One region of the Streptomyces sp. NPDC098789 genome, then DNA from elsewhere that is predicted to be linked to it. Evidence: riboswitches for the same ligand, from Rfam matches in the RefSeq annotation. Region 1 holds a riboswitch; the other holds the start of a gene.
What was found. A riboswitch is a leader RNA that binds a small molecule or an ion and turns the genes downstream of it on or off. The one in region 1 is predicted to bind S-adenosylmethionine.

Region 1 (6,436 bases):
CGGTAGGTGCCGTAGACCGGGCCGGTGAAGAGCGCTTCGAAGAGCTGCTGCCCGACTTGCCGCACCGGCTCCTCCGTGGCCGGCACCGCACGCCGCGCGTGCACCGAGGAGGCCAGCACCGTTGCCTCCAGCGCGGCGCGCCGCCCGAGCAGTCCGTCGACGTCGAGCCGCAGCTCGGCGCTGGGCTCCCCGCCGGCCGCCGCGTGCACGACCCGCACCTCGTACGCGTCCGGGCGCGTCCTGGAGACTTCCAATTCGAGGTCAGTGGCCATCGCTGCCCCTTTCGCCGGGCATGACCACGGGCAGCTGAGCGGCAGAGCCGCGGCCGACACAGTGAGAACACAGGTGAGAACAGCCGGAACCGCCTACACGACCATGATGCGGCCCGCCACCTGGGTCCACCAGCGCAGTCGGACCCGCGCGGGCTACCGCGGCCCCAGGGCCGTCAGCTGGGCTTCGAACCAGGCCGCCGGCGGAAGGGCCGTGGCCTGCGCCGCCAGGCGCTTCGTGTGCTCCGCCCGCTCCCCCTCCGGCATGGACAGCGCCGCGTGCAGGGCGGCCGCCGTCTCCGTGACGTCGTACGGGTTCACCGTCAGCGCGTCCTCGCGGAGCTCCGCGTACGCGCCCGCCCCCGTCGACAGCACCAGCACGCACCCCGCCTCCGACACCACCGGGATCTCCTTGGCCACCAGGTTCATCCCGTCCCGCACGGGGTTCACCAGGGCCACGTCCGCCAGCCGGTACGCCGCCAGGGAGCGCGCGAAGTCGTCCTCGACCGAGACCAGCACCGGCTGCCAGTCCGGCGCGCCGAACTCCGCGTTGATCTCCGCGGCCAGCTCCCGCACCGACTCCGTGTACGCGCGGTAGACGGCCAGGTCCTGCCGCGAGGGGTAGGCCGACGCCAGGTGCACCACGCGGCCGTGCCACTCGGGCCGGGTGACCAGCAGCTCCCGGTAGGCCAGCAGCCCGCGCAGGATGTTCTTCGACAGCTCCGTGCGGTCCACCCGGACGATCGCCTTGCGCCCGGCGACCTCCGTCCGCAGCGCGGCCAGCTTGTCGTTCACCTCGGGCCGGTGGGCCAGCGCCCGCAGCTCGTCGCCGTCCACGCCCAGCGGGAAGACCCGCACCGAGGTGGTCCGCCGCGGCCACACCGTGTACCGCCGGTGCACGATCTCCGTGCCGTCCGGGCCGCCCGGCGACGCCGTCCCGTACGCGTCGTCCAGGTCCATCGCGTCCAGGAACGCCCGCGCCCACTCCCCGGTGTGGAAGCCCACCATGTCCGCCCCGAGCATCCCCCAGGCCAGCTCCTCGCGGACGTAGGAGGGCAGGATCCGCAGGTAGTCGTGGGACGCCCAGGGCGTGTGCGTGAAGTGCGCGATCAGCAGGTCCGGCCGCAGCACCCGCAGCATCCCGGGCACCAGGGCCAGGTGGTAGTCCTGGACGAGGACCCGCGCGCCCTGCTCCGCCTCCTCGGCCAGCGCCTCGGCGAAGGTCCGGTTGTAGGCGACGTACGACTCCCAGGCCTGGTGGAACGCCGCGTCGAAGACCGGCTCGCGCGGGACGTCGTACAGGTGGTGGTGGGTGAACCAGAGCACCGAATTGGCGATGGCGTTGTAGGCGTCGTCGTAGACCTCGGGGTCGATGTCCAGCATCCGCACGCCCGGCTCGGCGACCCCGCGGCGCACGGCCTCGCGGTCCGCCTCCGAGAGCGCCGCGCAGATCCACAGCGCGTCCGGTTGGCGGGCGAGGGCGGCGGAGAGGCCGGAGACGAGACCGCCCCCGCCGCGCCGGGCGCTGAGGCCCCCGTCGGCGTCGAGGGCGTACGAGAGCGGACCGCGGTTGGCGGCGACGAGTACCTGAGAGGCCATGCGGGCAACCTAGCCCGGCGGGCCCGCGCTCAAACTGTGAGTGCCGTCATGCCACGCGCCGGTGGGCGTACTCCTCGACGCCCCGCATCGGCGGCCGCTCCACCGTGTCCACCGGGTAGGTGTGCGGCTCGAAGCCGTCCGGGCCGCGCTCGAACTGGGTCAGCTCGGGCCGTACGAGGTGCCCGCGCGAGAGCCGCAGCTGCGCGGTCCGGTAGATCGCGGCGGCCATTCGGCCCAGCGCCCGCCCGTCCTGGTGGCGGTGCAGCCGGACGCCGACGTCGACCTGCGCGAGCGCGTCCAGACCGGCCGTGTGCAGCGCGTCCACCAGCAGGCCGAGCTCCACGCCGTAGCCGACGGGGAAGGGCAGCCGCTCCAGCAGCGAGCGGCGCACCGCGTACTCGCCGCCCAGCGGCTGGACGAATCCGGCCAGCTGCGGCCAGTGCAGGTTCAGCAGCGGGCGGGCCACCAGCTCGGTGACCCGGCCGCCCTGGCCGGGCGCGTCGCCGAGCGGGCGGTCGTACATCGCCTTGACGAACTGCACGTCCGGTTCGGTCAGCAGCGGGCCGACGATCCCGGAGACGAAGGTGGCGGAGAAGTCGCGCAGGTCGGCGTCGACGAAGCAGACGACGTCCCCGCTGGTCACCAGCAGCGAGCGCCACAGCACCTCGCCCTTGCCGGGCACCGCCGGGACCCGCGGCAGGATGTCGTCGCGGTGCACCACGCGGGCGCCGGCCTTCGCGGCGACCTGCGAGGTGCGGTCGTCGGAGCCGGAGTCGATGACGACGAGCTCGTCCACGAGGGGGACGGGGAGGGCGTCCATCAGGTCGCGGCGGATGACCTCGACGATCGCGCCGACCGTCGCCTCCTCGTTGAGCGCGGGCAACACGACGCTGACGGTGGTCCCCGAGGCCCGCTTGGCCGAAAGGAGCTGCTCCAGCGGTCGGTCGGTGGCGGACCAGGAGCGGTCGGCCAGCCAGCGCTCCACCTCTTCCAGCACCTTCAGTACTCCCTGATTGAGTCGTGATTGAGTCGCGATGGGGTCGCGATGGGGTCGTGGTCACCTCATGGTCGGCCATCGATATGGCCGAAATGTGATCCATCTCGCGGTTCGGACGGCTGTCTCAACCATCCATGCCTTCGGTTACAGTCTTGAACAACGCGGAGGACCATCGCATGTCGGGGGTCCTTCCGTACAAACGCACGGGTGCGCCGCCAAGGCGCGTTCGCGCCATACCGCTCATCCAGAGGGGCAGAGGGATACGGCCCGTTGAAGCCCCGGCAACCCTCCAGTCGGTCTCGCGATTTTTTGCAAAGTCAGCGAGGTCCCCGACTAGGGAAGGTGCCAAATCCGTCTCGTGGCGAAGTGCGCCACGGGGAAGATGAGGAGAAAGGGCCTCGCCGTCATGTCTGCACAGACTGCCGTCACCTCTGTTGTCACCCCTGTCGCCACCTCTGCCGCGACCACCGTTGATCTCGGACCCGCCGTCGGGCTTTCCTGCCGCGAATGCGCCACCCGGTTCGAGCTGGGTCCCATTTTCGCCTGTGCCGAGTGTTTCGGCCCGCTCGAAGTCGCCTACGAGCTTCCGACCGGTGACCCCGAGGCGCTGCGCGCCGCGATCGAAGCCGGCCCGAACAACATCTGGCGCTACGCCCCGCTGCTGCCCGTCCCCGCCGACGTGGCCTCGAAGCCGAACCTGAACCCGGGCTTCACCAAGCTCGTGGACGCCGAGAACCTGGCCAAGGAGCTGGGCGTCACCGGCAAGCTCTACGTCAAGGACGACTCCGGCAACCCGACGCACTCCTTCAAGGACCGGGTCGTCGCGATCGCCGTCGAGGCCGCCCGCGCCTTCGGCTTCACCACGCTCTCCTGCTCCTCCACGGGCAACCTGGCCGGGGCCGTCGGCGCCGCCGCCGCCCGCGCCGGACTGCGCTCCTGCGTCTTCATCCCGCACGACCTGGAGCAGGGCAAGGTCGTCATGGCCGGCGTGTACGGCGGTGACCTGGTCGGCATCGAGGGCAACTACGACGACGTCAACCGCTTCTGCTCGGAACTGATCGGCGACCCGCTCGGCGAGGGTTGGGGCTTCGTCAACGTCAACCTGCGCCCGTACTACGGCGAGGGCTCCAAGACCCTGGCCTACGAGATCTGCGAGCAGCTCGGCTGGCAGCTGCCCGACCAGATCGTCATCCCGATCGCGTCCGGCTCGCAGCTGACGAAGATCGACAAGGGTCTGCAGGAGCTGATCAAGCTCGGCCTGGTCGAGGACAAGCCCTACAAGATCTTCGGCGCCCAGGCCGAGGGCTGCTCGCCCGTCTCGACCGCCTTCAAGGCCGGTCACGACGTGGTCCGCCCGCAGAAGCCGGACACCATCGCCAAGTCGCTCGCGATCGGCAACCCGGCCGACGGCCCGTACGTCCTGGACATCGCCCGCCGCACCGGCGGTTACGTCGAGGACGTCAACGACACCCAGGTCGTCGAGGCCATCAAGATCCTGGCCCAGACCGAGGGCATCTTCGCCGAGACCGCGGGCGGCGTGACCGTCGGCGTGACGAAGAAGCTCATCGAGAACGGGCAGCTGGACCCGGCGCTGACGACCGTGATCCTGAACACCGGTGACGGCCTGAAGACCCTGGAGGCGGTGGCCGCCGACAGCGGCCAGACCGCCACCATCCGCCCGAGCCTGGACGCGTTCCGCGCCGCCGGCCTGGTCTGATCACTCCTCGAACCCCGGAAAGGCAGTAGCGCCATGAGCGTCAACGTCCGCATCCCCACCATCCTGCGCACCTACACGGGCGGCCAGGCCGAGGTCGCCGCCGAGGGCGCGACCCTCAGCGAGGTCATCGACTCCCTGGAGCAGAGCCACCCGGGCATCTCCGCCCGCGTCCTCGACGACCAGGGCAAGCTGCGCCGCTTCGTGAACGTCTACGTCAACGACGACGACGTGCGCTTCGAGAGCGGGCTGCAGACGCCGACGCCCGACGGCGTGGGCGTCTCGATCATCCCCGCGGTCGCGGGCGGCTGACCCACCCCGGCGAGGTCCGGACACCCGGCCTCGTGGGCCAAAACCTGAATTGCCCCCTCCGGTAGGAAACGGAGGGGGCAATTCTGCTTGATTGGGCGCGGTAGAGTTGGGGAAGTCCCCACCGCTGTTCTTGCCCGCCGCATATGAACGGGTCGCGGAAGGGTTGACATTGAGTCAACATGCGTGCGCGCTATGGGTCGTTGGCGTGGTTTGTCCGGCCCGAGTTGCCCTGGAAGATTCCTAATTTTCACCCTATTTCAATGTAATGGCGTGTCCAGAATTCTCGTGGGAATGACCTGTTGCAGACAGCAGCGGTGCAGATACATTCAGCCCCGGTCGAGGCGTTCCGGCGCAAGTTCTGACCCGGGTCCGCGAAGTGCGGTCCTGCGCAAGGGCCAGTAATAGGGGAGTTAGGCATGGCTCAGGGCACCGTCAAGTGGTTCAACGCGGAGAAGGGCTACGGCTTCATCGCGGTCGACGGTGGTGCGGATGTGTTCGTCCACTACAGCGCCATCCAGATGGACGGGTACCGCACCCTTGAAGAAGGTCAGCGGGTCGAGTTCGAGATCTCGCAGGGCCAGAAGGGTCCGCAGGCGGACATGGTCAAGCTCGCAGTCGGCTAGCCGGAGCGATCGACCACCGACACACGAACGCGCGGGGCCCGCATCCTGAGACACGGATGCGGGCCCCGCGTGCGTTCCCGGCGGGCCGCCGCGCCCGCCCGCGGTGCACGCGGGAGGGCGTGCGGGGCCCGGGCGTTCACCGGGTGTTCCTCGAAGCCGCTTGCACTCGGGGGTGCCGAGTGCTAATCATTGGCGTTAGCACTCTCCTGGTGAGAGTGCTACCAAAACGAGGACCGGGTCGGTGAGGCCCAGCGGGTCGGCGGGAAGGAACCGTCGGACCCGCAGGCCGTCCGTCGCGGGCGCGGGCGCGGTCCGGAGCAATCCACCGCTGTCCGGGAGGACCACTTCAGATGGCCAAGATCATTGCGTTCAACGAGGAGGCCCGGCGCGGTCTCGAGCGAGGCATGAACCAGCTCGCCGACGCCGTCAAGGTCACCCTTGGCCCCAAGGGTCGCAACGTCGTCCTTGAGAAGAAGTGGGGCGCCCCCACGATCACCAACGATGGTGTCTCCATCGCCAAGGAGATCGAGCTCGAGGACCCGTACGAGAAGATCGGCGCCGAGCTGGTCAAGGAAGTCGCCAAGAAGACGGACGACGTCGCCGGCGACGGTACGACCACGGCCACCGTGCTGGCCCAGGCGCTCGTCCGCGAGGGCCTGCGCAACGTAGCCGCCGGTGCGAACCCGATGGCCCTCAAGCGTGGTATCGAGAAGGCCGTCGAGGCCGTCTCCGCCGCCCTGCTGGCCCAGGCCAAGGACGTCGAGACCAAGGAGCAGATCGCTTCTACGGCCTCCATCTCCGCCGCTGACACCCAGATCGGCGAGCTCATCGCCGAGGCCATGGACAAGGTCGGCAAGGAAGGCGTCATCACGGTCGAGGAGTCGCAGACCTTCGGCCTGGAGCTTGAGCTCACCGAGGGCAT
Region 2 (6,436 bases), on a different contig from region 1:
TCTTCCCCAAGGCCCGGGTCACCAGTCTCTTCCCGTTCCTCTTCTTCGTCCCGCTGCGCTTCCCCGCCTGGATCGTGCTGATGTTCTGGTTCGGCCTCCAGTGGCTGGCGGCGCAGCGCGCGGGGAGCGGGCCCGGGGTGGCCTACCTGGCCCACGTGGTGGGCTTCTCGCTCGGGTTCCTCTACGCGTGGGTGCGATATCGGCGTACGACTAGAGTGAGGCGACCAGCGACGGCCACCGAGGGAGACAGCCAGCCGTGATCACCGCGATCGTGCTCATCAAGACCAGCGTGGACCGCATCCCCGAGATCGCCGAGTCGATCGCCGCGCTGGACAACGTCAGCGAGGTCTACTCCGTCACGGGGACCTACGACCTGATCGCCCTCGTCCGGGTGCCGCGCCACGAGAACCTGGCGGACATCATCCCGGGCCGCATCAGCAAGATCCCGGGCGTGGAGGCGACGGACACCCACGTGGCGTTCCGCACGTACTCCCAGCACGACCTGGAAGCGGCGTTCGCGATCGGCCTCGACGCGTAACACCTAGCGGTGAGCCGGGGGGGGGCGTCTCCTCGGCTCGCGGGCTCGGCCCGGTCGGACCGCCTCAATCGCCGGCGGGGCTGAGGATGTCCACCCTTGACCGGGGTCGGGGTGGGTCAGGGTGGCGGTGCCGCGGCGGGGTGGGGTGTCTCCTCGGCTCGCGGCTGCGGCCCGGTCGGAGTCTGCGTCCGGTGGTGACCGCTCGTCCTGCGGGGACACCCCACCCCGTCACGACCCCACCACCCTGACGCGCGGCCACCGCGCGGGGCGCGGCCGGGACGGGGGCACGCAGGAGTGTCCCCGCAAGGACGAGCGGTCACCGCCGGACGCACTGTCCGACCGGGCCGCTGCCGCGAGCCGAGGAGACACTCGTGCGTGCCACCGGCCCGGACGCGGGCCCCCCCCCCCCCCCCCCCCCCCCCGGGGGCCCCCCCCCCCCCCCCCCCCCGGGGGGGGCCCCCCCCCCACCCCCGCCGCCCCCCCCCCCCCACCCCCCCCACCCCCCACACCCCCCCCCCCCCCCCCCCCACCCCCCCCCCCGCCCCCCCCCCCCCCCCCCCCCCGCCCCCCCCCCCCCCCCCCGCCCCCCCCCCCGCCCCGCCCCCGCCCCGCCCACCCCACCCCCGGTCAGGGGTGCACACCCCAGCCCCGCCGGCGTTTGAGGCGGACCGTCAGACGGCCGGGACGCAGCGGCCCTCTTCCGTCCGGTACGTCCACTGCGCACCCTGGGCCACCAGCTCCCGCACGGCCCCCACGAACCGCTCCACGTGCTCGTCGGGCGTACCCGCACCGAAGCTGACCCGGATCGCGTTCAGCGAGCGCTCGCCCGGCTCCGCCTCCGGCGCCCCGCACTCGCCCGGCTCCTGCGGCGCACTGCCCAGCAGCGTCCGCACCAGCGGGTGGGCGCAGAAGAGCCCGTCACGGACCCCGATGCCGTACTCGGCCGACAGCGCGGCGGCGAAGTGCGAGCTGTTCCACCCGTCCACCACGAAGGAGATGACGCCGACCCGCGGGGCGTCGTCGCCGAAGAGCGACAGGATCCGCACCGCCGGGACCTCGGCCAGGCCCTCGCGGACCTTGGCGATCAGGTGCTGCTCCCGGGCCACCAGGCTGTCGAAGCCGGCCTCGGTCAGCGCACGGCAGGCGGAGGCGATGGAGTAGACGCCGATGACGTTCGGCGAACCGGCCTCGTGGCGGGCCGCGGTGGTGTGCCACTCGACGTCCACGCCGCCGTCCTCGCGCCGCGCCACCTTGCGCGAGGCACCGCCGCCCGCGAGGTACGGCTCGGCCTCCTGGAGCCAGTCGGCCCGCCCGGCGAGCACGCCCGAGCCGAAGGGCGCGTACAGCTTGTGCCCGGAGAAGGCGACCCAGTCGACGTCCAGCTCCTGGACGGACACGGGGTGGTGCGGGGCGAGCTGGGCGGCGTCCAGGACGATCCGCGCGCCGTGGGCGTGCGCCGCGGCGGCCAGCTCCTTGACGGGCCACAGCTCACCGGTGACGTTGGACGCCCCGGTCACGCAGACCAGCGCCGGACCGTAGGGCTCGCGGTCGGCCAGCGCGCGCTCCAGCGTGGCGACGGCCTGGCCCGGGGTGCGCGGGGCGTTGAGGTAGGTGACCTGCGCGTCGCGCCAGGGCAGCAGCGAGGCGTGGTGCTCGGTCTCGAAGACGAAGACCTGGCAGTCGGCCGGGAGCACCTGGCCGAGGAGGTTCAGCGAGTCGGTGGTGGACCGGGTGAAGACGACCTGGTCGGTGGGGCGGCAGTCGAGGAACTCGGCGACCGTGGCCCGGCTCTGCTCGAAGAGGTCGGTGGAGAGCTGCGAGAGGTATCCGGCCCCGCGGTGCACGCTGCCGTAGTACGGGGCGTAGGCGGCCACGTCGTCCCAGACCCGCTGCAGGGCCGGCGCGCTGGCCGCGTAGTCCAGGGCCGCGTAGGTGACCTCGCCGCCGGTGACGAGCGGCACGGTGACGTCCCGGCCGAGCACCTGGAGCGGCTCGACACAAGCGGCGTCGCAGGCGGCGTCGGCGGTCGCGGTGGCGGTGGCAGCGGCAGCGGCGGTGTTCAGGGAAGCGGACATGGCGGAATCTCCCGGCAGGCAGGGGTGAATGGCTTCAAGGGGCCGTACGCGGCCGGGTGCGGCGGGGTACGGAAAGGCCCCGGGAGGAAGGGGTGGCGCCGGCGGTACCTGGGGGTACGCGGACAGGACCCTGTTTCCGGGGGTGAAGAAGGGGCGAGTCGCCCTATCGCATTCGCTTGCTCACGGAAAAAGCTCCTCGAGAGACCAGGACCCCTGGTGTCGAGGGATCCGCGCTTGCCGTAAGCCTCGCTGCCTACGGCCTGGTCATCACCCGGGGCACCCCGCCACGGAAGGAGGGTTGCCGGACAGCAAGCCGGGGCCTAAACGCTGTCACTCGTGACCTGGTCAGCATCCTGCCACAAGATCCGCCACGCACAAGCCCCGGTCCGCATGTCGGGACCGGGGCTTGGCGGAAAATCGCCGCTCGACGGGAGCCGTGCGGGCGGGCGCGCGGCCGTTCAGGCGTTGCTCGCCTTCACCCACCGCTCCAGGACGGCCTGGGCGGCGCCCGAGTCGATCGACTGCGCCGCGCGGGCCACACCCGCCGCCAGCTGCTCCTCCAGCGTGCCGCTGCCCGGGTCCAGGGCCACCAGGGCGGCCGCGGAGTTCAGCAGGACGGCGTCGCGCACCGGCCCGGTCTCCCCCGCCAGCAGGCGGCGGGCCACGTCCGCGTTGAACGCCGGGTCCGCGCCCCGCAGCGCGGAGACGTCCACCAGCGGGATGCCGATGTCGCGCGGGTCGAAGCCCAGCTCGGTGACCGCGCCGTCGCGCACCCACCACACCCGGGAGGTCGCCGTCGTGGTCAGTTCGTCGAAGCCGTCGTCGCCGCGGAAGACCAGCGCCGAGGAGCCCCGCTCGGCGAGCACGCCCGCGACGATGGGGGCCAGCCGGGCGTCGGCGACACCGGTCGCCTGGGCCCGTACCCGCGCGGGGTTGGTCAGCGGGCCCAGCGCGTTGAAGGTGGTGCGGATGCCCAGTTCCTTGCGGGCGGAGGCCGCGTGGCGCAGCGCCGGGTGGAACTTGACGGCGAAGCAGAAGGTGATGCCCGCCTCCTCGGCCACCTCGGCCACCCGCGCGGGGGTCAGTTCGAGGTTGACGCCCAACTTCTCCAGGACGTCCGAGGCGCCGCTGGAGGAGGACGCGGCGCGGTTGCCGTGCTTGACCACCTTGGCGCCCGTACCGGCGACCACGATCGCGGACATCGTCGAGATGTTGACCGTCTTGGCGCCGTCGCCACCGGTGCCGACGATGTCGACCGTGCGGCCGGGTACCTCGATCAGGTTGGCGTGTTCGTACATGGTCCGCACGAGGCCGCTGATCTCCGCGACGGTCTCGCCCTTGGCCCGCAGGGCGACCACGAAGCCCGCGATCTGGGCGTCGGTGGCCTCGCCGCTCATGATCCGGTCCATCGCCCACGCCGTGTCGTCCGCGCCGAGGTCGCGGCCGTCCAGCAGGGCGTCCAGTACGCCCGGCCAGGTACGGGCCGCCACGCTGTCGCCGCCTGCCGGGGTCACAACGTTCATGGTCCGCTCCTGATGGGTCCACAGTCGATGGGTGAGGCCCCAGCCTATCCAGCCGGAGCGGACGGCAAAGAGCCCCGTCCAGTGACTGGACGGGGCTCTTGCCGTGGCGACGCGAAGACTGACCGGAATCAGTCCGTCATGCGGAGTCAGTGGTGGCCGTGGCCGCTCTGGATCTCCTTGTACTCCTCAGCCGTGGGCTTCGGGATCTGGTTGTTCTCGCCGTAGAAGCCCTTGCTCAGCTTCGCGCGGAGCTTCTCCAGACCCTTCACCTTGCGCTCGACACCGTTCTCGTCGACCGTCGGGCCGATCTCGACCGGCTTGTACTGCTCGTACGAGGTGAGCGTGTGCAGCTTGCCCTGCGAGAGCGGCTCGTGGACCTCGACGAACTCACCGTGCGGCAGGCGCTTGATGATGCCGGTCTCGCGACCGTGCAGCACCTTGTCCCGGTCCCGGCGCTGGAGGCCGAGGCAGATCCGCTTGGTGGCGATGAAGGCGAGGACCGGGACGGCGAAGAAGCCGATCCGGACGAACCAGGTGATCGAGTTGATCGACAGGTGGAAGTACTGGGCGAACATGTCGTTGCCGCCGCCGACGAGGAGCACGATGTACTCCGCGATCCAGGCGACACCGAAGGCCGTCCGGGTCGGGACGTTGCGCGGGCGGTCCAGGATGTGGTGCTCGCGCTTGTCCCCGGTGACCCAAGACTCGATGAACGGGTAGACCGCGATCGAGCACAGCACCAGCGGGAAGAGCAGCAGCGGGATGAAGACGCCCAGGACCAGCGTGTGGCCCCAGAGGTTGATCTCCCAGCCCGGCATCGCGCGGATGAGGCCTTCCGGCATGCCCATGTACCAGTCGGGCTGCGCACCGGTGGACACGTGGTCCGGGCGGTACGGGCCGAGCGCCCAGATCGGGTTGATCGAGGCGATCGCCGCGATGGCCGCGATGACACCGAAGACCAGGAAGAAGAAGCCTCCGGCCTTGGCCATGTAGACCGGCAGCAGCGGCATGCCGACGACGTTGTTGTTCGTCTTGCCGGGGCCCGCGAACTGGGTGTGCTTGTGGTAGAAGACCAGGATCAGGTGGGCCACCAGCAGGCCCATCATGATGCCCGGCAGCAGCAGGATGTGCACCGAGTAGAAGCGCGCGACGAAGTCGCCGCCCGGGAACTCCCCGCCGAACAGGAACATCGACAGGTACGTGCCGACGACCGGGACGGACAGGATGGCGCCCTGCATGAAGCGGACACCGGTGCCCGAGAGCAGGTCGTCCGGCAGCGAGTAACCGGTGAAACCGGTGAACATGCCGAGGAACAGCAGCAGGAAGCCGAAGACCCAGTTGACCTCACGCGGCTTGCGGAACGCACCGGTGAAGAACACGCGCATCATGTGCACGACCATCGCGGCGACGAAGATCAGCGCCGCCCAGTGGTGGATCTGGCGGATCAGCAGACCGCCGCGCACGTCGAAGCTGATGTCCAGGGTCGAGGCGAAGGCCTCGGACATCTGGACGCCCTGCATCGGCACGTACGAGCCGTGGTACACGACCTCGTTCATGCTCGGGTGGAAGAACAGCGTCAGGTACACACCCGTGAGGATGATGATGATGAAGCTGTAGAGGCAGATCTCACCGAGCATGAAGGACCAGTGGTCCGGGAAGATCTTGCGCATGTTCGCCTTGGCGAGGCTGTAGATGCCCAGGCGACCGTCCGCCCAGTCGGCTACGCGCTCACCGGCAGGCGCTTTGCGCTCCGTCGTTTCAGTGGCAGTGCTCATCCGCGCTCCCAGAATGCAGGACCGACGGGCTCTTCGAAGTCGCCGTGCGCCTCGAGGAAGCCTTCGGCATTCACGCCGATCCGCAGCTGCGGAAGCGCGTGGCCGGCCGGGCCGAAGATGACACGGGCGCCGTCGGAGAGGTCGAAGGTGGACTGGTGGCACGGGCAGAGCACGTGGTGGGTCTGCTGCTCGTACAGGCTGATCGGGCAGCCGACGTGGGTGCAGATCTTCGAGTAGGCCACGATGCCCTCGTGGGACCACTCCAGCTCCTGCTTGTCCTTGATGTCCTCCGGCTTGATGCGGACGATCATCAGGGCAGCCTTGGCGATCTGCGTCTGGAAGTCGTGCTGGTCCTCCTCCAGGCCCTCGGGCCGGGCGAAGGTCAGCGAGCCGACGATGACGTCCTCGGGACGCAGCGGCTCGTTGGTGTTGTCGTTGATGAGCAGCTTGCCCTTGGCCCACAGCGTCTTGCGGAGCTTGTCCTCGGGCAGCGGACCCAGGTCGCGCAGGATCACGACGGCGGAG

Region 2: it holds a riboswitch for S-adenosylmethionine, as region 1 does, so the genes downstream of both, ACIQWR_RS28865 (aminotransferase class V-fold PLP-dependent enzyme) here and thrC (threonine synthase) in region 1, are expected to answer to the same signal.

The regions. Positions count from the first base shown of each region.
Region 1 is NZ_JBIWAJ010000013.1:111,150-117,585, forward strand. Features, by position in the region: gene ACIQWR_RS25180 (CHAT domain-containing protein) at 1-272, opposite strand, end outside; gene ACIQWR_RS25185 (trehalose-6-phosphate synthase) at 426-1,868, opposite strand; gene ACIQWR_RS25190 (glucosyl-3-phosphoglycerate synthase) at 1,915-2,865, opposite strand; SAM riboswitch class I at 3,103-3,254, shown strand; gene thrC (threonine synthase) at 3,272-4,582, shown strand; gene ACIQWR_RS25200 (ubiquitin-like small modifier protein 1) at 4,616-4,891, shown strand; gene ACIQWR_RS25205 (cold-shock protein) at 5,308-5,514, shown strand; gene groL (chaperonin GroEL) at 5,865-6,436, shown strand, end outside.
Region 2 is NZ_JBIWAJ010000016.1:125,054-131,489, reverse strand. Features, by position in the region: gene ACIQWR_RS28875 (rhomboid family intramembrane serine protease) at 1-260, shown strand, start outside; gene ACIQWR_RS28870 (Lrp/AsnC ligand binding domain-containing protein) at 257-538, shown strand; gene ACIQWR_RS28865 (aminotransferase class V-fold PLP-dependent enzyme) at 1,210-2,613, opposite strand; SAM riboswitch class IV at 2,839-2,955, opposite strand; gene trpD (anthranilate phosphoribosyltransferase) at 3,072-4,136, opposite strand; gene ACIQWR_RS28855 (cytochrome bc complex cytochrome b subunit) at 4,283-5,911, opposite strand; gene ACIQWR_RS28850 (Rieske 2Fe-2S domain-containing protein) at 5,908-6,436, opposite strand, start outside.